Regions from separate parts of the Streptomyces sp. NPDC006923 genome, predicted to be linked through region 2. Evidence: predicted binding sites of a transcription regulator. Region 2 holds the regulator's gene; each other region holds the start of a gene.
The links. Region 2 encodes HrcA, which represses chaperone genes, less so after heat shock. Its sites were predicted from a motif close to TTNGCACTCNGNNNNNCNGAGTGCNAA; they were not measured.
Positions count from the first base shown of each region.

Region 1: the regulator HrcA is predicted to act here: its motif matches at 4,627-4,653, upstream of groL (chaperonin GroEL).
Region 3: the regulator HrcA is predicted to act here: its motif matches at 3,525-3,551, upstream of groES (co-chaperone GroES).

Region 1 is NZ_JBEYIF010000004.1:412,239-422,512, forward strand. It holds gene ABZ707_RS10230 (helix-turn-helix transcriptional regulator) at 1-503, shown strand, start outside; gene ABZ707_RS10235 (hypothetical protein) at 592-804, shown strand; gene ABZ707_RS10240 (NUDIX domain-containing protein) at 875-1,330, shown strand; gene ABZ707_RS10245 (hypothetical protein) at 1,390-2,316, shown strand; gene groL (chaperonin GroEL) at 2,847-4,472, opposite strand; gene ABZ707_RS10255 (cold-shock protein) at 4,850-5,053, opposite strand; gene ABZ707_RS10260 (ubiquitin-like small modifier protein 1) at 5,418-5,693, opposite strand; gene thrC (threonine synthase) at 5,727-7,022, opposite strand; SAM riboswitch class I at 7,038-7,165, opposite strand; gene ABZ707_RS10270 (glucosyl-3-phosphoglycerate synthase) at 7,321-8,280, shown strand; gene ABZ707_RS10275 (hypothetical protein) at 8,313-8,501, shown strand; gene ABZ707_RS10280 (trehalose-6-phosphate synthase) at 8,588-10,000, shown strand; gene otsB (trehalose-phosphatase) at 10,041-10,274, opposite strand, start outside.
Region 2 is NZ_JBEYIF010000001.1:718,513-728,786, forward strand. It holds gene ABZ707_RS03300 (PfkB family carbohydrate kinase) at 1-614, opposite strand, end outside; gene ABZ707_RS03305 (ribonuclease Z) at 813-1,718, opposite strand; gene ABZ707_RS03310 (histidine triad nucleotide-binding protein) at 1,724-2,083, opposite strand; gene ABZ707_RS03315 (16S rRNA (uracil(1498)-N(3))-methyltransferase) at 2,222-2,959, opposite strand; gene ABZ707_RS03320 (nitronate monooxygenase) at 2,956-4,029, opposite strand; gene dnaJ (molecular chaperone DnaJ) at 4,172-5,308, opposite strand; gene hrcA (heat-inducible transcriptional repressor HrcA) at 5,309-6,325, opposite strand; gene ABZ707_RS03335 (MBL fold metallo-hydrolase) at 6,483-7,211, shown strand; gene ABZ707_RS03340 (DUF3097 domain-containing protein) at 7,285-8,106, shown strand; gene hemW (radical SAM family heme chaperone HemW) at 8,182-9,414, opposite strand; gene ABZ707_RS03350 (ATP-binding SpoIIE family protein phosphatase) at 9,454-10,274, opposite strand, start outside.
Region 3 is NZ_JBEYIF010000012.1:191,153-201,426, reverse strand. It holds gene ABZ707_RS24295 (carbohydrate ABC transporter permease) at 1-102, shown strand, start outside; gene ABZ707_RS24290 (hydroxyacid dehydrogenase) at 141-1,202, shown strand; gene groL (chaperonin GroEL) at 1,351-2,976, opposite strand; gene groES (co-chaperone GroES) at 3,072-3,380, opposite strand; gene ABZ707_RS24275 (hypothetical protein) at 3,715-4,035, opposite strand; gene ABZ707_RS24270 (polysaccharide deacetylase family protein) at 4,032-4,985, opposite strand; gene ABZ707_RS24265 (class I SAM-dependent methyltransferase) at 5,111-6,328, shown strand; partial or broken gene ABZ707_RS24260 (hypothetical protein) at 6,369-6,729, opposite strand; gene ABZ707_RS24255 (hypothetical protein) at 6,800-7,450, opposite strand; gene ABZ707_RS24250 (potassium channel family protein) at 7,714-8,214, shown strand; gene ABZ707_RS24245 (hypothetical protein) at 8,262-9,140, opposite strand; gene ABZ707_RS24240 (aldehyde dehydrogenase family protein) at 9,527-10,274, shown strand, end outside.

The sequences.
Region 1 (10,274 bases), on a different contig from region 2:
GCTCATATAGCGTGTGGGCACTTCCCGGACTGCTTCAGACCTACCAATACACCGAGGACGTACTTCGGACGATTCAGCAGCAGCGGGTGCCGGTGGATGACGTGGCCGACGCAGTGGCGGCCCGTATGGAGCGGCAGCGAGTGCTGCGCGAGGGGCAGCGAGTATTTGCTTTCCTGATCGAAGAACCCGTTCTCAGAAACACGCTCAGCACTGCGGAAGCTCAGGAAGAACAGCTGGAGCAGCTACTCACTGCAAGCGCCTTGCCCCATGTCAGTCTCGGTGTCGTTCCTGTCGCTCAGCGACGCCCTCAACTTCCAGTTGAGAACTTTTGGATCTATGACAACGCGCAAGTCAATGTGGAGTTGGTGTCGGGTTATTTGACGCTTACTCAGCCCACTGAGGTCAAGGCGTACTCGGATACCTACACCAAGCTCGCCGACATGGCCGTCTACGGTGCGCGGGCACGTGCCTTGATCTGCAAGGCACGTGACTCGCTCGTCTGACTCGTCTGCAATCACCTGCAATCGGCTGCGAGTTGAGGTCCTCACCGTCCTAGCGTTGTTGTGCTCCAGACGACGCGAAGGGGCCTGCATGAGCGAGCGGCACACCTACCCGAGTGCGCCGACGGCCTTGCCGCTGAGGCTGGACGCCGAACCAAAGCCGGTACCGGGCTGTGCGCACTGCCACAACATCGCCAGGAAGCACGACCGGGCGCAGGTGAACGGCGACGCGAGCAAGCACCGCGCTGCCCGTACTGGCCGCAACTGGCTGTCTGCCACTCCGAACCGGCCGGCTGGCGCGTGACCCGCTCCCCACCGCTCCGGTTGAATCAGCCGCGGGCGCCCCCGGCGCCTGCCCTACCGAAGGGGTACGCATGAAAAGGATCGTCGCCCGGGTGTGGAAACTAATCCGCGGCCCTCTGCAGTGGCGCGTCCTGTGGTTTGCGCACGCCAAATTCATGGTTGGCGTGACGGGCGTGGTGCGAAACGAACAAGGTCAAGTCCTCTTGCTCAAGCACCGAATGTGGCCCGCCGACCGCCCATGGGGCCTTCCTACCGGCTACGCCGTCAAGAGCGAGGAATTCCCGAAGACGATCGTTCGGGAGGTTCGGGAAGAAACTGGCCTTGAAGTCCTTCCGGGAAGACTGGTCCAGGTGACCAGCGGCTACAAACTACGAGTGGAAATCGCCTACGAGGCGCTTCACACGGGTGGAACTCTCAAGCTCGACAGCTTCGAGATTCTGGAGGCGAAATGGTTCAGCCCGGACGCGCTCCCGGATGGGATGCAAGAGAGTCACGTTCAGCTCATCAAGGCGGGCTCGTCGACTTAACGGAACTCGCGCCCAACGAGTCCGTAACCGGCGCTGGGGCAATCGCCGCACTGGCAGCCATGCGCGCCGACGCGTCCCCACTGACGGGCAAACATCCCGCCCACGTCTTTCGGCCCCTCTCAGAAATACTCAGCCGGTGGGCGGCAGACGGAATCGACACCACCCCGTTTCATGCTGGTGTCGAAAACGCCAAGCGCCGGTACGCCGGGTACGGGCTGGCCACGATGCTGCCGCTTGATCGCGTGCTGGTCGGCTGTGACTCCTCGCGTGCCGGTGCCTTCGGCGGGTTTCACCACCCGGACCAGGGATACCGGCACTTTCAGATGGTGGCCGTCATCACCATGTACGGACCCATGGAACGCCGGAATCCTGAGCGCCCCGCACTGGCCCTTCTCGACCTGCTTCGCGCGTACGCCCATGACTGCCTTCACTACGGGTCGCGTCGGCGGTATGTGGAAGTGGCAGGCGTGCCCGTCCGAACTCAATATGGAATTAACTACCGCCGGTCGACCGGACAGTCCTATTCGGCTGCCGACCAGCACGGAAGTCACCACACTCGCAATATCGGAATCGTCATGGAAGGTGCGTGCGACAAAGAGGCGCGTTCCATCACCCGGCAGACGGTGGAGCGCTTCGGCGTGACGGAGCCCTCAGACGTTCTCGGTTCCCTCGCGTTTCGGGACATGACGGGAACGCTGAGGGAGGGGGACGCCGACCGCGCGGCGGGGCTGTCGGGAAGCGACGAGCAGACGCGATACGCGGCGGCCCTCACTGGCTACGAGAACGGCGTCAATCGTCGCTATGCCCGCTTCCTTGAGGAGTTCGCACCCGGTGAAGAAGACGAGTGCCACACACGGCTCCTCGGAGCCATCATCAGCGGTGACGCGACGGTGCTGGGGGCATGGCTGGACGAGCGGCACGGCCCGGGGACCTTCACTGGTCTGTTCCGCACGCCGGGGTACTTCGACCCTGGCTTGACCGCGTGAGCGGTCTCCCGACGGCCCCATCCGTGCGCTGCCCCGTGGCGCACGGGCGGGTCTGCTGTGTGCCCTGACGCTCGTCCTCGCATCGGTCGCGCACGTAGGTGCCTCGCTGCACACGGTGTAGACGTACCCGGGTTCCCGCAGGTGCCGCACCGCACGGCGGGACTCCGGTACATCGAGCGCGCGAGGCCCCGAGGTGACCCTGTACGCGTGCCCGAGTCACGCCGTGGCGCTCGGTGCGGGCCCCGACCCCAGAGGACGAGCTACGCGCCTCGTAGCGACCCCGCAGACAGCCAAACGTCCCGATCGGCGACTCCGCGCGGGGCCCTGTCATTGGCGCGGACGTGCGGGACGGACGTGCGGGTGGGCGCAGAACTGGCAGTGAGACGCGTTGAGGTCCGCGAGCGTCACCCCGGCCCGGACGGTCACTCCGCGTCCCGCCGCCGCGTCCGTCCAGCGAGAAACGCCCGAGGGCGGCACCCCTTCGCGGGGGTGCCGCCCTCGGTCAGGACGGTTGATCGGCCGGAGGCAGATCAGAAGTCCATGTCACCGCCCGGCATGCCGCCGCCCGGAGCGGCCGCGCCGGCCTTCTCGGGCTTGTCGGCGATGACGGCCTCGGTGGTGAGGAAGAGCGCCGCGATGGAGGCCGCGTTCTGCAGAGCGGAACGGGTCACCTTCGCGGGGTCGATGATGCCCTCGGCGATCATGTCGACGTACTCGCCGGTCGCGGCGTTCAGGCCGTGACCGACCGTCAGGTTCCGGACCTTCTCGACGACGACGCCGCCCTCAAGACCACCGTTGACGGCGATCTGCTTGAGCGGGGCCTCCAGCGCGAGCTTGACGATCGCGGCACCGGTGGCCTCGTCACCTTCGAGCTCCAGCTTCTCGAAGACCGAGGAAGCCTGCAGCAGGGCCACGCCACCACCGGCGACGATGCCCTCCTCGACGGCGGCCTTGGCGTTGCGCACCGCGTCCTCGATGCGGTGCTTGCGCTCCTTGAGCTCGACCTCGGTCGCGGCGCCGGCCTTGATGACGGCCACGCCGCCGGCCAGCTTCGCGAGGCGCTCCTGGAGCTTCTCGCGGTCGTAGTCCGAGTCGCTGTTCTCGATCTCGGCGCGGATCTGGTTGACCCGCCCGGCGACCTGCTCGCTCTCGCCGGCACCGTCGACGATGGTGGTCTCGTCCTTGGTGATGACGACCTTGCGGGCGCGGCCCAGCAGGTCCAGGCCGGCGTTCTCCAGCTTGAGGCCGACCTCCTCGGAGATGACCGTGCCGCCGGTGAGGATGGCGATGTCGTTGAGCATGGCCTTGCGGCGGTCGCCGAAGCCCGGGGCCTTGACGGCGACGGACTTGAAGGTGCCACGGATCTTGTTGACGACCAGGGTCGACAGGGCCTCGCCCTCGACGTCCTCCGCGATGATCAGCAGGGGCTTGCCCGACTGCATGACCTTCTCCAGCAGCGGAAGGAGGTCCTTCACGTTGCTGATCTTGGAGTTGACGATCAGGATGTACGGGTCGTCCAGGGACGACTCCATGCGCTCCATGTCGGTGGCGAAGTACGCCGAGATGTAGCCCTTGTCGAAGCGCATACCCTCGGTGAGCTCAAGCTCCAGGCCGAAGGTCTGGGACTCCTCGACGGTGATGACGCCTTCCTTGCCGACCTTGTCCATGGCCTCGGCGATCAGCTCGCCGATCTGGGTGTCGGCGGCGGAGATGGAGGCGGTCGAAGCGATCTGCTCCTTGGTCTCCACGTCCTTGGCCTGCTCCAGCAGGGCGCCGGAGACGGCCTCCACGGCCTTCTCGATGCCACGCTTGAGGGCCATCGGGTTGGCGCCGGCGGCCACGTTGCGCAGGCCCTCGCGGACGAGCGCCTGGGCGAGGACGGTCGCGGTGGTCGTACCGTCACCGGCGACGTCGTCCGTCTTCTTGGCGACTTCCTTGACCAGCTCGGCGCCGATCTTCTCGTACGGGTCCTCGAGCTCGATCTCCTTGGCGATGGACACACCATCGTTGGTGATCGTGGGGGCGCCCCACTTCTTCTCGAGGACGACGTTGCGACCCTTGGGGCCAAGGGTGACCTTGACGGCGTCGGCGAGCTGGTTCATCCCGCGCTCGAGACCGCGCCGTGCCTCCTCGTCGAACGCGATGATCTTGGCCATGTGAAGTGGTCCTCCCGGACAGGGGGTCTCCCCAGGCCGCCAGGCCCAGGGGGCGGGTGGAACGGACCGTACCGGCGCCCGCGACGGACGACCTGAGAGCCGTGCGGTTCCTTGCCCCGCAGGCTCTTCGGGCCTCACCGACCCGGTCCTCAAGCTGTCACTCTCACTTGCAGAGTGCTAATGCCAATGATTAGCACTCGACCCCTGCGAGTGCAAGCTTGTGCTGCCGACACGAGCCCTCGGACGGACAACGCGGGACACGGGACACGGGACGCGGAACACGGGACGAACGCCCGGGAACGCACGAGGGGCCCGCATCCCATCTCTGGGACACGGACCCTTCGGCGTGAGTGCGTCGGTGGCCGATCGCGCCGGAATCAGACGGCGAGCTTGACCATGTCCGCCTGCGGACCCTTCTGGCCCTGCGAGATCTCGAACTCCACTCGCTGACCTTCTTCAAGGGTGCGGTACCCGTCCATCTGGATCGCGCTGTAGTGGACGAAAACATCCGCACCACCGTCGACCGCGATGAAGCCGTACCCCTTCTCCGCGTTGAACCACTTGACGGTGCCCTGAGCCATGCCTAACTCCCCTATTACTGGCCCTTACCGGGGGCCACACTTCGCGTCGGAACGCGTCGACCGCGGCTGAATGTATCTGCCCAACTGCCCTCTGCAACAGGTCAATCGGACGAGAATTCTGGGCATGGCCGAACAGGCATAGCGATGAATTCGCTGCGTTCCAGGGCAAGTCGGGCCGGGCAAAGCGCACGTATAGCGCAAATGTCACCAGGACTTCGGCCCCATGTTGTCGCGTTCTCATATGTGCCGGGCACGGGCGGACGGGGGGCCTTCCCACACTGTATCGCGCTCAACCATTCAGAATGGCCCCCTCCGCTTCTCGCGGAGAGGGCCACTGAGGCACTGCGGGCACGATCCGGCGGACTCAGCCTCCGGCGACGGCGGGGATGATCGAGATGCCCGCGCCCTCGGGGGTGGCGGTCTCCAGGCCCTGCTCGAAACGGACGTCGTCGTCGTTCACGTACACGTTCACAAAGCGGCGCAGCTTGCCCTGGTCGTCCAGGACGCGGGCGGCGATGCCGGGGTGGCTGCTCTCCAGGGACTGGATGACCTCGGAGAGGGTCGCGCCCTCCGCCAGGACCTCGGCCTGACCACCGGTGTACGTGCGGAGAATGGTGGGGATGCGGACCTTGACGCTCATGGTGGGGTGCCTTCCTTCAGTGGTGGGCGGTGCTCAGCGGGCCAGGCCGGCGTCGCGGAACGCGTCGAGGCTCGGGCGGATCGTCGCTGTCGGGCCGGTCGTCGGCGCCACGGCGTCGAGGGTCTTCAGACCGTCACCGGTGTTGAGGACCACGGTGGTCAGGGCCGGGTCGAGGACACCGGCCTCGATCAGCTTCCTGGTCACGCCCACGGTCACGCCGCCGGCCGTCTCCGCGAAGATCCCCTCGGTGCGCGCCAGCAGCTTGATCGCGTCGACGATCTGCTCGTCGTCGACGTCCTCGACGGCGCCCCCGGTGCGCCGGGCGATGTCCAGGACATACGGGCCGTCGGCCGGATTCCCGATCGCCAGGGACTTGGCGATGGTGTTCGGCTTCTGCGGCCGTACGACGTCATGGCCCGCCTTGAAGGCGGTGGACACCGGGGAGCAGCCCTCGGCCTGGGCGCCGAAGATCTTGTACGGGCGGTCCTCGACCAGGCCCAGCTTGATCAGCTCCTGAAGACCCTTGTCGATCTTCGTGAGCTGGGATCCGGAGGCGATCGGGACGACGATCTGGTCGGGCAGGCGCCAGCCGAGCTGCTCGCAGATCTCGTACGCGAGCGTCTTGGAGCCCTCGCCGTAGTACGGGCGGAGGTTGACGTTGACGAAGCCCCAGCCCTCGCCCAGCGGGTCGCCGATCAGCTCGGAACAGAAGCGGTTGACATCGTCGTAGTTTCCCTCGATGCCGACCAGTTCTCCGCCGTAGACGGCGGCCATGACGACCTTGCCCTGCTCCAGGTCGTGCGGGATGAACACGCAGGAGCGGAATCCGGCCCGCGCGGCGGCGGCGCCGACCGCGCCCGCGAGATTGCCGGTGGAGGAGCAGGAGAGGGTGGTGAAGCCGAAGGCGCGGGCGGCCTCGACGGCGATGGCGACGACCCGGTCCTTGAAGGAGTGCGTCGGATTGCCGGAGTCGTCCTTGACGTACAGGCCGCCGGTGACGCCCAGTTCACGGGCGAGATTGTCGGCCTTGACCAGCTTGGTGAAGCCGGGGTTGATGTTCGGCTTGTCGGCCACGTCGGCCGGGACGGGCAGCAGCGGGGCGTAGCGCCAGATGTTGTCCGGGCCCTCCGCGATGCGCTTCTTCAGCTCTTCCGGGGTGCCGCTCGGCAGGTCGTACGCCACTTCGAGCGGCCCGAAACAGCTCGCACAGGCGAAGATGGGGCCGAGGTCGAAACGCTCTCCGCATTCGCGGCACGAGAGTGCGGCGGCGGGGCCGAGATCGACGGATCCGGGGCGGACGTCGGTGGGGTGGACGGTCTGCGCAGACATGGAGGCGAGGCCCTTTCCTCATCTTCCTCACGACGCGTTTCGCCGCGAGACGGAATTGGCACCTTCCCCACCGTGACCTCGCGGTCGGCGGGAGGGTTGCCGGGGCTTCTACGGGCCGTTCCCTCTGCCCCTCTGGATGAGCGCTATGGCGCCGGACCCGGGGTCCGGTGCGTTTTTCCACGGAACGACCCCCGACATGCGACGGCCATTCGTGTTGTTCAAGACTGTAACCGAAGGACCGGACGGTTGAGCTAGTCGTCCGCACCGCGAGATGGATCACTTTCAGGGAGTACCGACCGTGCTGGAAGAGGTGGAACGCTGGCTGACCAGGCGTTCCTGGTCCGTCGCCGACCGTAAGGTCGACCAGCTCCTGGTGGCGAAGGCCACGCGCGGCAGCACGGTGAGCGTGGTGCTGCCGGCCCTCGACGAGGAGGGGACGGTCGGCGAGATCGTCTCCGTGATCCGTCGCGAGCTGATGGAGAAGGCGCCACTCGTCGATGAACTGGTAGTGATCGATTCCGGTTCCGCCGACCGGACGGCCGAGGTCGCGGCGGCGGCCGGCGCGCGGGTGGTGCACCGGGACTCGATCCTGCCGCGGCTGCCCGCGCTGCCCGGCAAGGGCGAGGTGCTGTGGCGCTCGCTGCTGGTGACGAGCGGCGACATCGTGTGCTTCGTCGACGCGGATCTGCGGAACTTCTCGGCGGACTTCGTGTCCGGCACCGTGGGTCCGCTGCTGACCGACCCGGACGTGCAGTTCGTCAAGGCGATGTACGACCGGCCGCTGGGCGGGGAGCCCGGGGGCCCGGCGGGCGGCCAGGGCGGACGGGTGACGGAGCTGGTGGCGCGTCCGCTGCTGAATCTGCACTGGCCCCGGCTCGCCGGTTTCGTTCAGCCGCTGGGCGGCGAGTACGCGGCGCGGCGCTCGCTGCTGGAGCGGCTGCCCTTCCCGGTGGGCTACGGCGTGGAGCTGGGGCTGCTCGTGGACGCCCTGCACACGGTGGGGCTCGACGCGCTGGCCCAGGTCGACGTGGGGGTGCGCGTGCACCGGCACCAGGATGACCGCGCCCTCGGGCGGATGGCCGCGGCGATCTACCGTACGGCTCAGCTACGGCTGTCCCGGGCGCACCTGGTACGGCCGGAGCTGACGCAGTTCGAGCGGGGCGCGGACGGCTTCGTGGCGCGCACGCACGCCGTGGACACGGAGGAGCGCCCGCCGGTGCGGGAGATCGCGGAGTACCCGGCCGGGCGTGCGGCGTAGCCGCCGGCCCTCACGACCTCTCCCTCGTGGGCGTGACATGGCTTCTTGTGGCGCTGGCCATGGCACTGGCGCTGCTGTGTTCCGGGCGGGTGACGGCGGCGGGTTCCGGACGGCCGGACGGCGCCGCCGAGCGGTGGTGGCTGCTCGGCGGGATGGTGGTGGCGCCGGCCGGCGCCGGGGTGGTCGCCCTGGCCGCGGCGCGGAGCCGCCGCCGGGGCTGAGCCGTCACCGGCCGTGCGGCCCGCGTCACCCCCATGGAGTGTCTTCCGTACGTTTGAGCGTTTCCGGGACGGGCTAGGTTCGGCACATGGTCACCCAGCAAGCCGCCCAGGTCCTCGTCGCGTCCAATCGCGGCCCTCTTTCGTACACGCTGCGCGACGACGGCGCGCTGGAGCCGAAGAGGGGCGGCGGCGGGCTGGTGTCCGGTCTGTCCGCCATCGGGCCCGAGACGGACGCGGTCTGGGTGTGCGCGGCGCTCGGGGACGGCGACCGGGAGGCCGTGCGCCGCACGGGCGGCCGGCTGGATCCGGCCGACACGGGCGGGCAGCGCGTCCGCATGCTCGACATCGCGCCGGAGGTCTACGCGGACGCGTACAACGGCGTCGCCAACTCCACGCTGTGGTTTGTGCACCATCTGCTCTACCAGACGCCGCTGGAGCCGTCCTTCGGCCCGGAGTTCCGCGCCCAGTGGGCCTCGTACGAGACCTACAACCGCGCCTTCGCCGAGGCGCTGGCCGACGAGGCGGGCGAGGGCGCGTCGGTCCTGGTGCAGGACTACCACCTGGCGCTGGTGCCGGGGATGCTGCGCGCGCTCCGGCCCGATCTGCGGATCGGGCACTTCTCGCACACGCCGTGGGCGCCGGCCGACTACTTCCGGCTGCTGCCCGACGACATCGCGCGCCAGCTCCTGCGCGGCATCCTGGGCGCGGACCGCGCGGCCTTCCTGACCCGCCGCTGGGCGGACGCCTTCACCGCCTGCTGCACGGCGCTGCTGGGCGGCACGGGGAACACCCGGATCGGCGTGCACGGCCTGGGCGCGGACGCGGACTTCCTGCGCGAGCGCGCGCACCGCCCGGACGTGGACGAGCGCATGGAGTCCCTCCGGGCACAGATCGGCGGCACCGACCGGAAGACCATCGTCCGGGTGGACCGCACGGAGCTGTCCAAAAACATCGTCCGCGGCCTGCTCTCCTACCGCCGGCTGCTGGCCGACCGGCCCGAATGGCGCGAACGCGTCGTCCATGTCGCCTTCGCCTACCCCTCCCGGCAGGATCTGGCGGTCTACCGGGACTACACCGCCGAGGTGCGGCGGCTGGCGGACGAGATCAACGCCGAGTTCGGCACGGAGGGCTGGCTGCCGGTCGTCCTTCATGTGAAGGACGACTTCGCCCGTTCGCTGGCCGCCTACCGGCTGGCGGACGTGGCCCTGGTCAATCCGATCCGCGACGGCATGAATCTGGTCGCCAAGGAGATCCCGGTCGTCTCGGAACACGGCTGTGCGCTGGTGCTGTCGCGGGAGGCGGGCGCGTACGAGGAGCTGGCCGAGGACGCGCTGGTGGTGAACCCGTACGACATCACGGCCACCGCCTCGGCCCTGCACGAGGCGCTCACCATGGAGCCGCACGAGCGGGCGGAGCGCACCAAGCGGCTCGCCGCCGCGGCGACCGCGCTGCCGCCGCAGCGGTGGTTCCTGGACCAGCTCGACGCGCTGCGGGCCTGACGGCCGGGCGGGCGCGGCCGGCCGCGCCCGCCGCACGGCATCAGGCGTCGGCCGCCGCTCGCGCCACGGCCGCGAGGAAGTCCACCACCGCCGCCGGGCCCGGCAGCAGGAGGTCGGCCCGCTCGGCCAGCTCGGGCACTTCCGTGCCGCTGCACACCAGCAGGCCCGGGTGGCCATCCGCGCGCAGGGACTCGACGGCCGCGTACGCGGGAAGGTCTCCCAGGTCGTCGCCCGCGTACAGGACCGTCTCCGCGCCCGTCTCGCGTACGTACTT
Region 2 (10,274 bases):
TCGCAGTACTCCAGATCGGCCAGCCCCGCCAGGTCCCAGCGGCCGGTCTCGTCCCAGCCGACATCCGCGAAGATCCGTGCCCCGGTGCGGGCGGCGTCGGCGATCCACTCCTCGCGGCGGCCGGGTGTCAGCGCGGCGACGGCGGCCCGGGCGCGGGGCGGGCACTCGGGCACGGCCCCTTCGGGGGGCGGGGCCTCATGGCCGTGCGAGACCATGGTCCGCTCGCCCTCGTAGGCCATGGAGACGGTGACGGGCGAGTGCCAGCCGGGGACGGTGCGTGAGCGGGAGAGGTCGATGCCCTCGCCCTGCTCCAGCGCGTCCCAGCAGTACTCGCCGTAGTGGTCGTCGCCGAAGGCCGCGGCGAGCGAGGTGTGCAGGCCGAGGCGGGCCAGCGCGCTCGCCATATTGGCGATGCCGCCGGGGCTGGAGCCCATCCCCCGGGCCCAGGACTCCGTGCCGCGCACCGGCGCGGTGTCCAGGCCGGTGAAGATGATGTCGAGAAAGACCGTGCCCGTGAGATAGACATCACACTCCGGGTCGTCCGGGACGCGCAGCGCGCCGAGCGGATCGACATGGGCGGTGTGTTCCTGCGGGTCTCCGTTGGATGTGATCACGGCGGGCTCCCCGGTCGTGTGCGGATCCGGACAGTGTGCCCGATCCGCCGCGCCGGGGCCGGACGGAGGCGGTCTCCGGCCCTTCCGTGTCAGCGCACGCGGCGCCGGGTCCCAGGGCGGGTGAGAGAAGTGGCGTCCTCGACGCGGCGACGTGCCGTGGCCGTCGTCGCGGGCCCGCCAGGGACTACGGGACAGCCCTCAGGACCGCTTGGGCAGGGACACCCGCGTCAGATCGGCGGCGACGGTCAGCTCGCCCTCGAAGCCGGCCGCGCGGGCCTGCCGCTCGAACTCGCCCGGATCGCCGTACCGCTGCGAGAAATGGGTCAGCACGAGATGCCGTACGCCCGCCTCCCGCGCCACCCGCGCCGCCTGGCCCGCGGTGAGATGGCCGTGGTCGGTCGCCAGCCGGACGTCCTCGTCGAGGAAGGTCGACTCGATGACCAGCATGTCGCAGCCTTCGGCCAGCGCGTACACGCCGTCGCAGAGCCGGGTGTCCATGACGAACGCGAAGCGCTGGCCCCGGCGCCGCTCGCTGACGTCGTCCAGGGTGACGCCGTTGAGCGTTCCCTCCCGCTGGAGCCGCCCGACGTCCGGCCCCCCGATGCCGTGCGCGGCCAGCAGCGCCGGGATCATCCGGCGCCCGTCGGGCTCGGTGAGGCGGTAGCCGTACGCCTCGACGGGATGCGAGAGCAGGCGGGCGTCCAGGGTGTACGCGGGGGTCCTGGCGAGGATCCCGTCCCCCGTGACCGGTTCCTCGGCCAGCTCGACGGTCTCGCGGTAGGCGGTCGCGTACCGCAGCCGCTCGAAGAAGTGCTGTCCGCTCGCCGGGTAGTGGGCGGTGATCCGGTGCGGCACCTGGTCGAGGTTGACGCGCTGGATCACTCCGGCAAGACCGAGCGAGTGGTCGCCGTGGAAGTGCGTGACACAGACGCGGTTGATGTCGTGCGCGGCCACGCCCGCGCGCAGCATCTGCCGCTGGGTGCCCTCGCCCGGGTCGAAGAGGAAACCCTCGCCGTCCCACCGCAGCAGATAGCCGTTGTGGTTGCGGTGGCGGGTGGGCACCTGGCTGGCCGTACCGAGCACCACCAGTTCGCGTACGGACAACGCCGTTATCCAGGGGGCCAGTTGAGGCCACGGCCGCCCAGCACATGGGCGTGCGCGTGAAAGACCGTCTGGCCGGCGCCGGCGCCCGTGTTGAACACGATCCGGTAGCCGCTGCCGTCGGTCTTGTCCTGGGCGGCGACCGCGGCCGCCTCCGCCAGCACATCGGCGGCGATCGACGGTTCGGCGGCGGCGAGCGTCCCGGCGTCCGGATAGTGCACCCGAGGGATCACCAGGACATGGGTCGGCGCCTGGGGGTTGATGTCCCGGAAGGCGACGGTGGTCGCCGACTCCCGGACGACGGTGGCCGGCACGTCCCCCGCGACGATCTTGCAGAACAGGCAGTCGGCCTGTGGTTCTCCCGCCATGGTCCGGGCCTCCTCGAATCCGGCGGGCGTGCCGCCGGTCGCTGCTGACGATGCTGACTGACTGATCCGCTGACCGGCCGGAAGACGACCCCGCCGGTCAGTACGGAGCATGCTATCGGCCGTGGCGCGGCCCGGCGATCAGGACCAGCGGCCCGTGCGGCCGAGCAGCAGAGCGGTGGCCGCCGTGCCCGCGGTGGAGGTCCGCAGGACGCTGCGGCCCAGCCGGTACGGCTTCGCTCCGGCCTCCGCGAAAGCCGCCAACTCCTCCGGGGACACGCCGCCTTCCGGCCCGACGACCAGCACGATCCGGCCCTCGGCGGGCAGCGGCGCGGTGGCCAGCGGTTCGCTGCCCTCCTCGTGCAGTACGGCCGCGAAGTCGGCGTCCGCGAGCAGCGCGGCCACCTGCCGGGTCGACAGCGCGTCCAGAACCTCGGGGAAGCGGAGCCTGCGTGACTGCTTGCCCGCCTCCCGGGCCGTGGCCCGCCATTTGGCGAGGGACTTGGCGCCGCGTTCGCCCTTCCACTGAGTGACACAGCGCGCGGCCTGCCAGGGCGCGATCGCGTCGGCGCCGGTCTCGGTCATCGTCTCGACGGCCAACTCGCCCCGGTCACCCTTGGGAAGAGCCTGGACGACGGTGATCCGCGGCGCGGGCTCCGCCTCTGTCCGTACGTCGGTGACGGCGACGTCCAGCCGGTCCTTGCCCTCGACCGCGGCGACGGTCCCGTACGCGCCGGTGCCCGCGCCGTCCGTCAGCACGATCTCCTCGCCGACGCGCAGCCGCCGTACGGAGACGGCGTGCCGCCCCTCCGGACCGTCCAGGGTGACCGTGCCCGGCCGGAGCGTGCCGTCCCCGACGACGAAGACGGGAGCGGTCACGAGTCGCTGCCCTGGATCAGCGACGACCGGGTGGCTTCGAGTTCGGCGGCGAGCAGCTTGACGAGCTGTCCGGCCGGCAGTTCGCGGGCCATGCGGTGGCCCTGCCCCGCCCACAGCGCCATGCCCTGGGCGTCGCCGACCTTCGCCGCGGCCTTGCGCAGCCCGGAGGTGAGGTGATGGACCTCGGGATAGGCGGAGGGGGCGTACGGGCCGTGTTCGCGCATGAAGCGGTTGACGAGGCCGCGCGCGGGGCGCCCGGAGAAGGCCCGGGTCAGCTCGGTCCTGACGAACAGCGGGTTGGTCATGGCCTGTTTGTGGACGACGTTCGCCCCGGACTCCGGGCAGACCAGGAACGCCGTCCCGAGCTGCGCCGCGTCCGCGCCCGCCGCGAGGACGGCGGCGATCTGGCCGCCGCGCATCAGACCGCCGGCCGCGATGACCGGGAGCTGTACGGTCTCCCGCACCTGGGAGACCAGCGAGAGCAGTCCTATGCCCGCGCCGTCGGTGGCCGGATCGTCGCGGTGGGTCCCCTGATGGCCGCCGGCCTCGATGCCCTGGACGGAGACGGCGTCGGCGCCCGACCACTGCGCGGTCTGGGCCTCTTCGGGGGTCGTCACCGTGACCACGGTGAAGGTCCCGGCCCGCGCGAAGGCGTCGAGGATTTCGCGGGTCGGGCAGCCGAAGGTGAACGAGACGACGGGAACGGGGTCTTCGAGGAGGATCGCCAACTTGGCCTCGTAACCGTCGTCCGAGCCGGTCTGGGGGTCGCCGAGCGGGGTCTCGTACCAGGTCGCCTCGCCGGCGAGCTGATTGCGGTAGACCTCCACGGCTGCCTGGTCCGCGTACTGGGTCTGCGGCATGAAGAGATTGACGCCGAAGGGCTGGCCGGTCAGCCCGCGGAGCTGTTTGACCTCTTCGTACATGCCGTCCGCGGTTTTGTATCCGGCGGCGAGGAAGCCGAGACCACCGGCCTCGGAGACGGCCGCGGCGAGCTGTGGGCAGGAGGCGCCGCCCGCCATGGGGGCCTGCACGATCGGATACCGGCAGAGATCGGTCAGTGCGGAGGACATGAAGGCATCGTGCCATGCCCCTCGCGGCGGCCACGAATCGGCTCGGGGCCCGGGAACGGCGCGGGAACAGGCCGGCGGCCGGCAGGCGCAGAAGGCCCGGGGTCAGCCCCCGGGCCTTCTGCGCACCTGTGTCTGCCTGTGTCTAGCGTCCGTTGAAGGCGTCCTTCAACCGCGAGAACAGCCCCTGCTGCCCCGGCTGGAACTGGCCGGTGGGGCGTTCCTCTCCGCGCAGCTTCGCCAGCTCCCGCAGCAGGCGCTCCTGCTCCGGGTCCAGCTTCGACGGGGTCGTCACCTCGACATGCACGATCAGGTCGCCGCGGCCGCCGCCGCGGAGATGGGTGATGCCCCTGCCGTGCAGCGGGATCGACTGGCCGGACTGCGTGCCCGGCCGGACGTCGATCTCCTCGACGCCGTCCAGCGTCTCCAGCGGACACTTCGTGCCCAGCGAGGCCGCCGTCATGGGGATGGTGACCGTGCAGTGCAGATCATCGCCGCGCCGCTGGAACACCGCGTGCGGCAGCTCGTGGATCTCGACGTACAGATCACCGGCGGGACCACCGCCGGGGCCGACCTCGCCTTCGCCGGCGAGCTGGATGCGGGTGCCGTTGTCGACACCGGCCGGGATCTTGACCGTGAGCGTACGGCGGGACCGGATACGCCCGTCGCCCGCGCACTCGGGGCACGGCGTCGGCACCACGGTGCCGAAGCCCTGGCACTGCGGGCACGGCCTGGAGGTCATGACCTGGCCCAGGAAGGACCGGGTGACCTGCGACACCTCACCGCGGCCGCGGCACATGTCACAGGTCTGCGCCGAGGTGCCGGGGGCCGCGCCCTCGCCCGAACACGTCGTACACACGACGGCCGTGTCGACCTGGATGTCCTTGGTCGTGCCGAAGGCCGACTCGTTGAGGTCGATCTCCAGCCGGATCATGGCGTCCTGCCCGCGCCGCGTCCGCGACCGGGGGCCGCGCTGCGACGCCGTACCGAAGAACGCGTCCATGATGTCCGAGAAGTTGCCGAAGCCGCCGGCTCCGAAACCGCCCGCGCCACCGCCGCCGCTCGCCGAGAGCGGGTCCCCGCCGAGGTCGTAGACCTGCTTCTTCTGCGGGTCCGACAACACCTCGTAAGCGGCGTTGATCTCCTTGAAGCGCTCCTGCGTCTTGGGATCGGGATTGACATCCGGGTGCAGCTCGCGGGCGAGCCGCCGGAATGCCTTCTTGATCTCGTCCTGAGATGCGTCGCGGCGCACGCCGAGTACGGCGTAGTAGTCCGTGGCCACTTACGACTCCGCCAGGATCTGTCCGACGTAACGTGCCACTGCGCGTACCGCTCCCATCGTTCCGGGGTAGTCCATGCGGGTCGGTCCGACCACGCCGAGTTTGGCGACTGCCTCGTCGCCCGAACCGTAGCCGACCGCGACGACGGACGTGGAGTTGAGGCCCTCATGGGCGTTCTCGTGCCCGATACGTACGGTCATGCCCGGGTGCTCCGCCTCACCCAGCAGCTTCAGAAGCACCACATGCTCCTCCAGCGCCTCCAGCACCGGCCGGATGGACAGCGGAAAATCGTGTCCGAAGCGCGTGAGGTTGGCGGTGCCGCCGATCACCAGCCGCTCCTCGGTCTCCTCGACCAGGGTTTCGAGCAGTGTCGCGAGGACCGTGGACACCGTCCCCCGGTCCTCCTGCTCGAACGACTCGGGAAGATCCTGCACGAGCTGGGGGACGTCGGCGAAGCGCCGCCCCACGATCCGGCTGTTGAGCCGGGCCCTGAGATCCGCGAGCGAGGTCTCGCCGAAGGGCGCGGGGCAGTCGATCATGCGCTGCTCGACCCGCCCGGTGTCGGTGATCAGCACAAGCATCAGCCGGGCCGGAGCGAGGGACAGCAGCTCCACATGGCGCACCGTCGAACGGGTCAGCGACGGGTACTGGACGACGGCGACCTGCCGGGTGAGCTGCGCCAGCAGCCGCACCGTACGGCCCACGACGTCGTCCAGGTCGACGGCCTTGTCGAGGAAGTTCTGGATGGCACGGCGCTCGGGCGAGGACATGGGCTTGACGCCCGCCAGCCGGTCCACGAAGAGCCGGTAGCCCTTGTCGGTCGGGATGCGCCCGGCGCTGGTGTGCGGCTGGGCGATGAAGCCCTCGTCCTCCAGCACCGCCATGTCGTTGCGGACGGTGGCCGGCGACACACCGAGCTTGTGCCGCTCGGTCAGTGCCTTGGAGCCGACGGGCTCCTCCGTGCCGACATAGTCCTGGACGATGGCGCGCAGGACTTCGAGTCTGCGTTCGCTGAGCATCGCGCACACCTCCAGCTCGTCCGTCGGATCGGGTTTGGCACTCGGTCCACGGGAGTGCCAGTTCCCCCGCCTCAGTGTACGGCCGTTGGGTACACCCCTAGCAAGGGCGGCCACGCCATCTCGCGCTCACGCCGCCCGCTGCCGTTAGCGTCCTCGTATGAACGTGCCTTGGGAAGAGCGCGGCTGGGAAGGGCTGGCGGCGGGGGTCGGCAGACGCCGGCTGCCCGGCTGGGACGCGACAGCCGGCCTGGTGGCCGGTGACCACGCGGTCCTTTTGTACGACACGGGCTCCTCCGTGCGCGAGGGCGGTGAACTCCGCGACCAGGCGGGCGCGCTGCTCGGCGGCAGGCGAGTGACGCATATCGCACTGAGCCATCCGCACTTCGACCATGTCCTGGGCACCGCGGCGTTCGCCGGGGCGGAGGTGTACGGCGCCGTCGGCGCGGCGGAGCTGCTGGCGCGGCAGGGCCCGGGGCTGTACGAGGACGCCGTGCGTGAGGGGGTGACGGCGCCGGAGGCCGCGGAGGCGGTGGAGCTGCTGGTACTGCCGCGGCACGCGGTGTCCGGCGAGGTGGCGCTGGACCTGGGCGGGCGCCGGGTGCTGCTGGCCAACGTCGGCCCCGGGCACACCGCTCATGACCTCGCCCTGCTCGTGCCCGGCTCCCCGGACGTGGTCTTCTGCGGCGATCTGGTGGAGGAGTCGGGCGAACCGCAGGCCGGTCCCGACGCGATCACCGCCCGCTGGCCGGCGGCCCTGGACCGGCTGCTGGCGCTGGGCGGTGCGGACGCCGTCTATGTGCCGGGCCACGGGGCCCTGGTGGACGCGGCGTTCGTACGCGCGCAGCGCGACGCCCTCGCCACGCGTTTCGGCGTGCCTCCGGGGTGAGGTGCCGTCCCGTGATTCCCCGGCGGGCGCGACGGGGCCGCCGCTGGGCGCCCGTGCGCCTATCGTCTGTCGAATGCGCAGCTACAACCCCGATCTGACGCCCCCGTGGAAACGCTCCACGCCCGCGCCCGAGGTCCCCGCAGAGCCCGATCTGGTGGTCGAGGAGGTGTCGACGGGCTTCTGCGGCGCGGTGATCCGCTGTGAGAAGACCGCCGAGGGGCCGACGGTCACCCTGGAGGACCGCTTCGGCAAACACCGGGTCTTCCCGCTGGTGGCGCGCGGATTTCTGCTGGAGGGGCGGGTGGTGACCCTGGTACGCCCGGCGACGGCCGGCCCGGCGCGGCCGGCCAGGACGGCTTCCGGCTCGGTCGCCGTGCCCGGCGCCCGCGCGCGCGTGGCCAGGGCGGGACGTATCTATGTCGAGGGCCGGCACGACGCGGAGCTGGTCGAGAGGGTGTGGGGTGACGATCTGCGCGTCGAGGGGGTGGTCGTGGAGTATCTGGAGGGCGTGGACGACCTCCGGTCCGTCGTCGCGGAGTTCGCCCCGGCGCCCGGGGCCCGCCTCGGCGTCCTGGTCGACCACATGGTGCCCGGGTCCAAGGAGTCCCGGATCGCCGCTCAGGTGACGGGCCCGGACGTGCTGGTGGTGGGCCACCCGTACATCGACGTCTGGGAGGCCGTGAAGCCGTCCGCCGTGGGGATCCCCGCCTGGCCCTCCGTACCGCGCGGCGAGGACTGGAAGACGGGCGTCTGCCGCGCCCTGGGCTGGCCGGAGAACACCGGCGCGGCCTGGCAGCACATCCTGTCCCGCGTCCGCTCGTACCGGGATCTGGAGCCCGCGCTGCTGGGGTCGGTGGAACGGCTGATCGACTTTGTCACGGAGCCCGTGGCGTAGCGGCGGTCCGGCGCGCCGCACCGCGACCGCGCCGGAAGCGCCCAGTCCGCCGCCGAGCCCGGACGCCGGAAGCCCTCAGTCCACCAGGTCGCGGACCACCGCGTCCGCCAGCAGCCGCCCGCGCAGCGTCAGCACCGCGCGTCCCGCCGCGAACGGCCCCGGCTCCAGCAGCCCGTCCGTCACCGCCCGGCCCGCCGCCGCCAGCCCCGCCGGGGCCAGCAGCGACAGTTCGCAGCCGTCCGACAGCCGCAGCTCCAGCAGGACGCGTTCCACCCGGCGGTCCTCCGCGGTGAGGATCTCCCGGCCCGCGCCCGGTGAGCGGCCCTGGGCCAGCGCCGCCGCGTACGCGCCGGGGTGTTTGACGTTCCACCAGCGCACGCCGCCGACATGGCTGTGGGCTCCGGGGCCCGCGCCCCACCAGTCCGCGCCGCGCCAGTACAGCTCGTTGTGCAGACAGCGGGCCGCCTCCGAGGTGGCCCAGTTGGACACCTCGTACCAGGAGAAACCCGCCTCCGCGAGCACGGAGTCCGCGATCAGATAACGGTCCGCGTGCTCGTCGTCGTCCGTCATCGGCACCTCGCCGCGCCGGATGCGCCGGGCGAGCTGGGTGCCCTCCTCCACGATCAGCGCGTACGCCGAGACATGGTCGGGCCCCGCCCCGATCGCGGCGGTGAGGGACTCCCGCCAGTCGTTGTCGCTCTCGCCCGGCGTGCCGTAGATCAGATCGAGGTTCACATGGTCGAATCCCGCCGCGCGGGCCTCGGCGACACACGCCTCGGGCCGGCCGGGTGTGTGCGTGCGGTCCAGCACCTTCAGCACATGCTGCTTCGCGCTCTGCATCCCGAAGGAGATCCGGTTGAAGCCGCCCTCCCGCAGTGCCTCCAGATACGCCGGATCCACCGATTCCGGATTGGCCTCCGTGGTGATCTCCGCGTCCTCCGCGAGGCCGAACTCCGCACGGATCGTGCCCAGCATCCGGACCAGGTCCCCGGCGGCCAGCAGCGTCGGCGTACCACCGCCGACGAACACCGTGCGGACCGGCCTCGGGTCGTCGCCCAGCACCTTCCTGGCCAGCCGGACCTCGTCGGCGAGCGTCTCCGCGTAGTTGTCGCGGGAGGCCAGCACACCGCCGGAGCCGCGCAGCTCGGTCGCCGTGTACGTGTTGAAGTCGCAGTAGCCGCAGCGGGTCGCGCAGTACGGCACGTGCAGATAGAAGCCGAGGGGCCGGTCGGCCGCGCCCTCCAGGGCGTGCCGGGGCAGCTCTCCGGTCTCGGGCATGGGGTCACCGTCGGGCAGTGCGGAAGGCATGCCCCCATTGTCCCGTACGCGGCAGGTGGGCCTTCCGCGTCACTCGGCCTGGAACACCAGCAGCGCCAGATCGTCCTCCGGCGGTGTCTCGGCGAACTCGTGCACGGTCCGCCGTATCCGCTCCGCGACGCCCTGCGCCGTCAGCCCCACGCAGCCCGCCAGGGTCCGTGCGAGCCCGTCGCCGTCGTCCAGCATCCGGTCGCCGGAGCGCCGCTCGGTGACTCCGTCGGTGACGCAGAGCAGCGTGTCACCGGGTTCCAGGTCGAAGGTGCTGCTCTCGTACGACACCTTCTCGACGACTCCGAGCAGGAGCTGCGGGTCCGCGGCGGTCCGTACCGTCCCGTCGGGCCGGAGCAGCAGCGGCAGCGGATGCCCGGCGCTCGCGAGGGTGCACCGTATCCGGCCCTCGCCGCCGGGCAGCGGCATCAGCTCGCCGTACAGCAGCGAGAGGAAGCGGGACTGGCTGCTTTCGGGCGGCGCGGTCGCGACGCCCGGCAGCCCCTGGACGACGGCCTGGGCGACCAGTGACGACGCCGATTCGGCCGCCTCCGTCGCGTCGTCGAGGAGCAGCCGGTTGAGGCGGTCGAGCACGGCGCCGACGCGGTAGCCCTCGCGGGCGAGCAGGCGCAGCCAGGGGCGGGCGAGGCCGGTGACGACGGCGGCCTCGGGACCGCTGCCCTGGACGTCACCGAGCATGAAGCACCAGCGGTCGCCGGGCGGGCACGGGAAGACGTCGTAGAAGTCGCCGCCCGCGAGACCGTGGTCGCTCGGCTCGTACACCAGGGAGCTGGCGACACGCGGTATCCGGGCGACCTGGCTGGGCAGCAGTCCGCGCTGGAGAACCCGGCTGATGGTGGCCT
Region 3 (10,274 bases), on a different contig from region 2:
GTCGTCACCGGCTCCCTTCTCGCCGTCACCCCTCTGATCATCGCTTTCGTCTCCCTGCAACGACACTGGAAGGCCGGACTCACCGCCGGCAGCGTCAAGTGACCAGCGCCCAGTGACCCACGAGGAGCTTGAGTTCCACCATGCACCACACCACTGACAACGGGCCCTCCCCCGGCACCCGGACGCCGAGCGGCCCGCCTTCCACCCTGCTCGCCATGGGCCCCGGCATCGCCGAACGGCTGCTCACCGAGGACCACCGGGCCCGGCTCACCGGCCTCGTCCGTACCGACCCCACACTGATCGCGCACCAGCTCTCCGACCCGCCGCCCGCGGTCGCCGCCGCCCTCGCCGAGGCCGAACTGCTCCTCACCTGCTGGGGAGCGCCGCCGCTCACCGCCGGTGTCCTCGACGCGGCGCCCCGGCTGCGGGCCGTCGTCCATGCCGCAGGCACCGTCAAGCACCACATCACGGACGCCTGCTGGGAACGCGGCATCGCGGTCACCTCGGCCGCCGCCGCCAACGCCCGCCCGGTCGCCGAGTACACCCTCGCCGCGATCCTCTTCGCGGGAAAGAACATCCTGGGCTCCGCCCAGCGCTACCGGAATCTCCGGACCCACCACGACTGGCGGGAGGAGCTGGACCGCGCGGGCAACTACCGCCGTACGGTCGGCGTCGTCGGAGCCTCCCGTATCGGCCGCCGCGTCATCGAGCTGCTGCGCCCCTTCGATCTCGACGTCCTGCTGTACGACCCGTATGTGGACGCGGCCGGCGCGGCGGCGCTCGGCGTGGAGTCCGTACCGCTCGGCGAGCTCTGCGCCCGCGCGCATGTCGTCTCCGTCCACGCGCCGGAGATCCCGGCCACCCGCCATATGATCGGCGCCGCGCAGCTCTCCGCGATGCCGGACGGCTCGACCCTGATCAACACCTCGCGCGGCTCGCTCATCGACGAGAGCGCGCTCCTGCCCGAGCTGGTCTCGGGCCGGCTGCGCGCCGTGCTGGATGTCACGGAGCCCGAGCTGCCGCCCGCCGACTCCCCGTTGTACGACCTGCCGAATGTCCTGCTGACGCCGCATGTCGCGGGCTCCCTGGGCGGCGAGATCCACCGTATGGCCGATCAGGCGCTCGACGAGGTGGAGCGCTACACGCGCGGACTGCCCTTCGCCGACCCCGTGCACCCGGCGGCCCTGGACCACTCCGCGTAGCGCGCCGCGCTCCCGAGCGCACAGACACACAGACGCCCGACAGCCCGACACAGCCCGACAGCACCGACACACGAAAGCACCGCGAACGCACCGAGGCCCGGTGCCCCCGTGAAGGGGCACCGGGCCTCGGTGCGTTCAGCCGTACGCGTCAGTGGCTGTGGCCGTGGCCGCCGTGACCGGCGTCGGCCTCCTCCTCGGCCGGCTTCTCGACGACCAGGGTCTCGGTCGTGAGCAGCAGGGAGGCGATGGACGCGGCGTTCTCCAGCGCGGAGCGCGTGACCTTGACCGGGTCGATGACGCCGGCCTTCACCAGGTCGACGTACTCGCCGGTCGCGGCGTTGAAGCCGTGGCCCTTGTCCAGCTCCGACACCTTGGAGGTGATGACGTAGCCCTCAAGACCGGCGTTCTCGGCGATCCAGCGGAGCGGCTCGACGACGGCGCGGCGGACGACCGCGACACCGGTGGCCTCGTCGCCCTCCTTGCCGAGGTTGCCCTCAAGCACCTTGGCGGCGTGCACCAGGGCGGAGCCACCACCGGAGACGATGCCCTCCTCGACCGCGGCGCGGGTCGCGGAGATGGCGTCCTCCAGACGGTGCTTCTTCTCCTTCAGCTCCACCTCGGTGGCGGCGCCGACCTTGATCACGCACACGCCGCCGGCCAGCTTCGCGAGGCGCTCCTGGAGCTTCTCGCGGTCCCAGTCGGAGTCCGTGGACTCGATCTCGGCCTTGATCTGGTTGATACGGCCGGCCACGTCGCCGGCGTTGCCGCCGCCGTCCACGATGGTCGTGTCGTCCTTGGTGATGGTGACGCGGCGGGCGGAGCCCAGCACGTCCAGGCCGGCCTGGTCGAGCTTGAGGCCGACCTCCTCGGCGATGACGGTCGCACCGGTGAGGGTGGCGATGTCGCCGAGCATGGCCTTGCGGCGGTCACCGAAGCCGGGGGCCTTCACCGCGACCGCGTTGAAGGTGCCGCGGATCTTGTTGACGACGAGGGTGGAGAGCGCCTCGCCCTCGACGTCCTCGGCGATGATCAGCAGCGGCTTGGAGCCACCCGCCTGGATGACCTTCTCCAGCAGCGGGAGCAGGTCCTGGATGGAGGCGATCTTGCCCTGGTGGATCAGGATGTACGGGTCGTCGAGGACGGCCTCCATACGCTCCTGGTCGGTCACCATGTACGGGGACAGGTAGCCCTTGTCGAAGGCCATGCCCTCGGTGAAGTCCAGCTCCAGACCGAAGGTGTTGGACTCCTCGACGGTGATGACGCCGTCCTTGCCGACCTTGTCCATCGCCTCGGCGATCAGCTCGCCGACCTGCTGGTCCTGCGCGGAGAGCGCGGCCACGGCGGCGATGTCGGACTTGTCGTCGATCGGGCGGGCGGTCGCGAGGAGTTCCTCGGACACGGCCTTGACCGCCGCGTCGATGCCCTTCTTCAGGGCGGCCGGGGAGGCGCCGGCGGCGACATTGCGCAGGCCCTCGCGGACCAGCGCCTGGGCCAGCACGGTAGCGGTGGTGGTGCCGTCACCCGCGATGTCGTTGGTCTTGGTCGCCACCTCCTTCACGAGCTGCGCGCCCAGGTTCTCGTACGGGTCCTCGATCTCGACCTCACGGGCGATCGTGACACCGTCGTTGGTGATGGTGGGGGCGCCGAACTTCTTGTCGATGACGACGTTGCGGCCCTTGGGGCCGATCGTCACCTTCACCGTGTCGGCAAGCTTGTTGACGCCGCGCTCAAGGGCGCGACGGGCGTCCTCGTCGAACTTCAGGATCTTCGCCATGGGAGCTTCTGTGTCCTCTCAAATGAGATGCGCCCCTGTCCGCCCGGCGTTCGCAGGGGGGCCAGGGGCGCATCTCAAAAGCGATCTTGGGTGAATTACTTCTCGATGATCGCGAGCACGTCGCGAGCCGAGAGGACGAGGTACTCCTCGCCGCTGTACTTCACCTCGGTGCCGCCGTACTTGCTGTACAGAACGACATCGCCGACGGAAACGTCGAGCGGGAGCCGCTCGCCGTTCTCGAAACGGCCCGGGCCCACAGCCAGGACGACGCCCTCCTGGGGCTTCTCCTTGGCGGTGTCCGGGATAACCAGGCCAGAGGCCGTGGTCTGCTCGGCGTCGAGCGGCTGGACCACAATGCGGTCCTCGAGCGGCTTGATGGCAACCTTGGTGCTGGCGGTCGTCACGATCCGACCTCCCCCTTCGGAGATCTCACGGGGTTAACTGTCTGAGTGGCGACCAGGTGGGCCCGTCGTCGCGGGTGCCGGACCTGCCAGTCGCGCTTTGGCACTCTCCAGTGGGGAGTGCCAGACCTGAGACTATGACCGCGATTAGCACTCGGTCAAGCGGAGTGCCAATGGGCGCGGCGTGGCGGATCAGTCTCCCCAGGGAAACGACGCCGTCGGGGCCCTGGTTTCGTACGACCGTATGAAGATGCGTTGTATGAACGTACGCACTGGCGAGACGTCCGAGAGCGCGCGCCCCGCCCCGGGCGCGCGCCGTGTCCGGGCCCGGGGCCGCTTACGGGGAGTCTTCCGGGCCACCCGTCCCGGCGTCCTGTTCCCAGATGCCCCGCAGCAGCCGTTCCTGCCGGCCGCAGACCTCCCGCGGCTGCTCCCCGTGCGGCAGCCGCGCCCTGACCAGGTGCGGCTTCACTCCCGCCGGACCCGGGTGGCCCTGCACCCGGACCGACGCGTCCGGGCTCACCTTCTGCGCCGCCTTGCGCCCCAGCCGTTCGATCGGGTCCACGGACGGCGCGCACCCCGTCAGCAGGGCGCCGCAGCCGGCGAGGAGCGCACCGGCTGCCAGCAGGCCGGCCAGTAGCCGGTGCGCCGGTCTCATACGTAGTCCTCCAGCTTGGCCACCGCGTAGCCCCGGCCGGTGATCGTCTTCATCACCTGGCGGATCATGTCGGGCATGGTGCCGTTCCAGTCCCCTGGCCCGCGGAAGTGCGTGAGGACGATGTCGCCGGGGTGCAGGTCCTCGTCCCACTCGCGCCACTCCATGTGGTCGGGGAACGCCTCGGACGCCCACAGCGGCGCGGCCTTCACCCCGCACTCCTTGGCGGCTCTCAGCGTGTCCACGTTGTAGTTGCCGTACGGCGGGCGGAAAAGCGGAGGCCGCTTGCCGAACCGCTGCTCGATGTTGTCCTGCTGTTCGCAGATCTCCCGCTTCTGCTCCTCGTACGACAGGCCGGGCATGTAACGGTGGTTGATGGTGTGGTTGTGCAGGGACACTCCGCGGTCCTGCATCTGCTTGAAGTAGCCGTAGTTGTCCTTGGTGACGTAGTCGCTCAGGAAGGCGCTGTACGGGATCTTCAGCTCACTCATCATCCGCAGCAGTTCCGGGTCCTTCTCCGCCCCGTCGTCCATGGTCAGGAAGACGACCTTGTCCTTGACCGGAACGGTGGTGAAGATCGGCGGCAGCTCGTCGCCGCCCTCGACCTCGAAGCCCTGGCGGGTGGTGATGCGCGGCTTGACCGCGGGCGGGGGCGGCGCCGGCAGCGGGGTCGCCGCGAGCCCCCACTTCTTGGCCGCGACGGCGCGCGCCGCCTGGATACGGCGCACATTCTCGGCGTACTCGGCGCGGGCGCCGGCCGAGCCGGGCGGGTGCTTCCCGGCCGCCTGCTGACCCGGCCTGCCCTCGACCGCCGAAGGGCTCTGGTGCCCCGCCGCACCCTTGGAGGGCGACGACGTGGCCGGTCCACCGGACTCCACACCGCATGCCGAGCCGACAGCGGCGACCAGAAGCGCCGCCAGAAGCGCACGGCTCCGCCTGCGTCTCTTCGCCATCACTCTTCTCACCATTTTTTCGTTTTGTCGTACTAGCTGCATGGCGTCGCATCCTGTCAGCGCGCGGCGCCCCCGCCCGGCCGACACTCACCGCCCGGCACGCACCATCGCCCGGCTGGCCCACAATGGGCCGGGTGACCGACCGCGTTCCCTCCTCCCCCCTCGCCGACCTGCTCTCCGCCGAGGGCCAGGCCCTCCTCTCCGAGCTGCGTGACCACGACCCCGCGCGGGAACTCGCCCTCGCCACCCGGCTGCGCCGTGAGCACCCGGCCGAGCTGGTCTCGGCGGCCCTGACGCAGGCGCGGCTGCGCCAGCGCGCGGTGGCGAAGTTCGGCGCGGAGGACGCCCACCGCATGTACTTCACGCCCAACGGCGTCGAACAGGCCACGCGCTCCGGCGTCGCCGCGCACCGGGCCGCCCGGTTCCGCGACCTCGCCCCCTCGGCGGCCGTCACCGACCTCTGCTGCGGCGTCGGCGGCGACGCGATCGAGCTGACCCGCGCCGGCTTCGCCGTGACCGCCGTCGATCTGGACCCGCTGACCTGCGAGATCGCCCGGACCAATGTGCGGACCCTGGCGCCTGGCGGCCCGGCGCCGACGGTGATCCGCGCCGATGTCCTGGAGTACGACCTGACCGGGACCCGCGCCCTCTTCATCGATCCGGCGCGGCGCGGCGGCCGGGGCAGGATCTTCGACCCGGAGGCGTACTCACCGCCGCTGTCCTGGGCTGTCGACGCGGTACGAAGGGTGGGCGTCGGCGCCGTCAAGATCGCGCCCGGCATTCCGCACGAACTGATCCCGGACGACTTCGAGGCCGAGTGGATCTCGGACGGCGGCGATGTCAAGGAAGCCGTGCTCTGGTACGGCTCAGAGCGCCCTGACGCCGTCGTCCCCGGTGGCCGCCGGGCCACTCTCCTGCCCTCCGGAGCCGCCCTCGCCGGGCGCGGCCTGCCCGACCCGCCCGTCCGCAAGACCGGCCGTTACCTGTACGAACCGGACGGCGCCGTCATCCGCGCGCATCTGGTCGCGGAGGTGGCCGACGAGCTGGACGGCGGGCTGATCGACGAGACCATCGCGTACATCACGGCCGACGAAGCGCGCCCCACGCCGTACGCCACCGGCTATGAGATCACCGACGAACTGCCCTTCAACCTCAAGAAGCTGAAGGCCCTGCTCCGGGAGCGCGAGGTGGGGATCCTGACGGTCAAGAAGCGCGGCTCGGCGGTCGAACCGGAGGAACTGCGGCGCCGCGTGAAGCTCAGGGGCGCGGGCACCGCGACGGTCTTCCTCACCCGGGTGGCGGGCGCTCCCACCATGCTGATCGGGCATCCGGCGCGGGCATGACCACCGCGCTCACCCCGACCCGGCGGGCCCGGTGCCCTGCCTACAGGTCGGTCAGCTCATCCGCGTAGATCTGCGACAGCGGCTGCGGGCCGACGTACTGCTGGCAGTTGCACTGCCGTAGCTCGTACCGCAGGGGCTTTCTGTCCTCGTCCCACTCCGTCGGCACCTCCACGTCCTCGTGGCACTTGCCGCCGGTCGTGCTTCGCCAGATGGTGCGTGCAGCCGCAGACGGGCTCCGGCGGCTTGTGGGCCTCCTCCAGGGCGCGCCGCTCCTTTTCCACCAGCTTGAAGCGTTCGACCTTCCGCTCGTGCCGGGTCTGCAGCGCCGTCCGGCCCGTGTCGGCTATCCAGCCGAAACCGCCCACCAGGAAGAAGATGAAGATCCACCAGAGCCAGTCCATCCGCCGCCCCTTAGCCTGAATGGCGCATGTATACCCCCTTCAGGATATGACGGACGTGAGGAAGTCCGCCTCAGCGGTGCGCTCCCCCGCCCCCGCGCACCGGGACGGGCGTGAGCAGCCGCTCCGACCAGCTCTGATGCCGCAGCGACTGGGTCACTCCCAGCAGACCGGTCACCAGCACCGTGATCCCCAGGCCCAGGGCGTACACCGTCTCCCCCACGGTCGCCGATGCCGCGCCGGCCCCGGCCGCACGGACGACGCGGACGGTCTCCCACGCTCCCAGCAGGCACAGCACCACCGACGGCAGCAGCCAGAGGACGGACCGCCGGTGCGCCCGCAGGCGCACATCCGTCGCACGGTCCGGGCCGAGTGCCGCCCAGGCGTCCAGGCGCTGCCGTATGTCCCGGCCCCTGCCCAGCCAGAGACCCAGCGCGACCGCCGCCGGCACCAGGAACACCGCCGCGAGGACTAGTGCCACCAGTCCGGTGATCTCGCCCAGACCGCCCCGCTCGAAGCTCTCGATCGCCAGCCCCACGGCCGCCCAGCCGACCACGGCGACCGCCGCCAGCAGCCAGAGCAGCACCAGCCGTCCGATCGCGAGGCCCCGCCGGGTCAGCGCCGCCATGGCCGCGGCCCGGTCGGCGAGCCGCGCCTCACGATCGGGCCAGGGACAGGACTCCTCGGGCGGCGGAAGCGGCGGCAGCGCGGCTCGGCTGATCATTGAGCAGAGATTAGCGGTACGTGGCGGTGTTGAGCGGCCAGGGTGCCCGGCGGTACGGCGCGGCCCGACAGGGACGGACAGGGGCACGCGCGGGCCGGTGCGGCGCAGGCGCGGCGGTGGCCGCACGGCCCGTTTCCCGGAGGCACGGGGATGTGTGTCGGACGCCGCCGCTCCACCGCTCACCAGTAGTTTCATGCGAAAGCCCGGCTTCCGCCGCGTACCTTCTCCCCCGCGTCCACCGCCCCGCCGACCGAGGTTCGCCCATGCCGCCACTGTCCCTGCCGTATCTGCTGAAGAGGCTGCTGCGAAGTGAGCACTGGCGGCGGCTCCATGTCCGCGCCTCCCTGTGGGCCGCGCTGATCACGGTGCTGGTCCTGCTGGGCGGCTCATGGCTGATCGTGGTGGTGGAGACCCCGGCGCCGAAGGCGACCATCACGTCCTTCCCCCTCGCGCTGTGGTGGTCCGTCGAGACCGCCACCACCGTCGGATACGGAGACCTCTATCCCGTCACGGCATGGGGGCGCGTCATCGCCACCGTGGTGATGCTCGCCGGGATCTCCATGTTCAGCATCGTCACCGCGTCCCTCGCCACCTGGTTCGTCAGCGGCGCCGCGCACCGCGTGCACGAGCTGGCGGTGGCCTTCGAGCGGTTCGGCCGGGAGGGGACGGCGGGCGCCTCGGACGAGCTGCGCGCGCTCCACACGCGCTTCGACCGCCTGGAGAAGATCGTCAAGGACACGCGGCGGCCGCCCGGCTCAGCGTGACGCCGACCGGATCGGGCCCCGGGTTTCCGGCGGCGCGTGCCGAACGCTCATGTCCGGTCCTCCTGATCCGTCCCGCCGGTCACCCGCAGAGCCGTACGGAGCTGTTCCACCCGGGCGCGGACCCTCGTCGACGCCCCCGCGTCCTCCGGCCGGGCGGGCGGCGGCACCTCCCGGCACAACCGGCAGAGCCCGTCGGGGAGTTGCGCCGGATCACCCGGGACACCGCAGTCCGTGCACTCCATCACGCGCCGGGGACGCGGAGGCTCCGGCGGGAGCTTGGCGAGGAGCCGGGCGCGTACGAAGCCGTACGGCGCGGCCACCTCCGCCGGAAGGCCCGCCGTCAGCGCCTGGACGAGCTGGGCCCGGCCCGCGCCGCGCTCGAACCACCGCGCGGCCAACTCCTCCAGTGCCCCGCACTCGGGCTCGGAGAGCGTGAGCCGCGCGTCGGTCCGGCCGAGCGCCGCGAGGATGTCGTACGCCTCGGTCCGGGCCCGCGCCGAAGGCTCCGGCCGGGACGGCGACTCCCGCGGGACGTCCGCGCCCGAGGTGAACGCGTCCCACCACTCGTTGTCCCTGGCCGCCCGCGACCAGTACGTGCGCCAGACCCAGCGCACCGTCCCCTCGTGGCCGGTGACCGCCTCCCGGTGGCGGCGCAGATGTCCCGCCCGGGAGAGATTGTTGAGCACGGTCCGCACCGCGCACTGGCCGTAGTCCGCGAGATGTTTCGCGAGGGTCTTCACCGAGATGTCGGAGCCCTCGGGCAGCCGGTCGACATAACCGGCGACCGCCGCCTCACGCTTGGGCAGATGTGCGAAGTCGTCGGCGCGGCGCGGGCTTTGGCAGGGAGCGAGCCGCTTTCCGTACCCCGGATTGGCGTGGGGATGGGCGTGCGGGCGCGGGGCGGGATTAAGCTGCTGAACAGCCATCAGATCGTGGGTGCTTTCGATCTCGTTGGTCAGACCCCTGCGACGTGTTGGTAGCACCCGCGGGGGTCGTTCTTTGTGCCGCACGCTACACGCCCGTGCCATTCCGTGGCGAGTCGGTCACAAAAAGTCATCTCGCCCGGCGGCCCGGGCACTTCAGGGGTGGGTGGGCGGGTTTGCCCTCCCACCCCTTCCTTGGAAAAGGGGCTCGAACTCCGACGCCCGAGGCTCAAGCGACGTGGACACCCCGAGCGGAATCGTTCATGCGGAGGCGCGCGGATACGGCTCGGACCCGGCTTGAGCTTCGGGCGGACAGCCGTCGCCGCGCCCCCGTCCGCCGATCCCGCCGACCCGGGCACCATCCGCCCGCGAGGAGTAGCTTCGAAGGGGTGGATACCGGACTTGTCGGGGACCGACGCTGGCAGGAAAAGATCTTCACCGGTGAGTGGCGGGACGGCGGCGGCGGTGTGCTGCCCGTCATTGAGCCCGCCACCGGTGCGGAGCTGGGTGTGGCCGGGAAGGCCGCGCCGGACGATGTGGCGCGCTCCGTCGCCCGGGCGGACGAGGCCCAGGCCGCCTGGGCCGCCGCGCCGTTCAGCGAGCGCGCGGGCGTACTGCGACGGGCCGCGGAGCTGTGGACGGAGCACAGTGCCGAGGTCCGCACGTGGCTTGTGCGTGAGGCCGGGAGCGTCCGCCGCAAGGCGATGAGAGAGCTGGGCGGCACGGTGGCGGAGTGTTGGGAGGCCGCCGCGCTGCCGTCGCACCCCCTGGGCGAGGTGCTGCCCAGCGAGCGGGCGACGCTGAGCATGACCCGCCGGACTCCGGTGGGCGTCGTCGGCGTGATCGCCCCGTTCAATCTGCCGCTCAAGCTGGCGTTCCGTTCGGTGGCCCCGGCGCTGGCGCTCGGCAACGCCGTCGTCCTCAAACCGGATCCCCGTACCCCGGTCTCCGGTGGCGTGGCGCTCGCCCGGGTCTTCGAGGAGGCCGGGCTGCCGCCCGGCGTGCTGCATGTCCTTCCCGGCGGCGCGGACGTCGGCGCGGCGCTGGTCGCCCAGCCCGCCGTACGGGCCGTCTCCTTCACCGGTTCGTCGCGGGCCGGGCATGCCGTGGCCGAGCTGTGCGCGCGCCACTCCACCC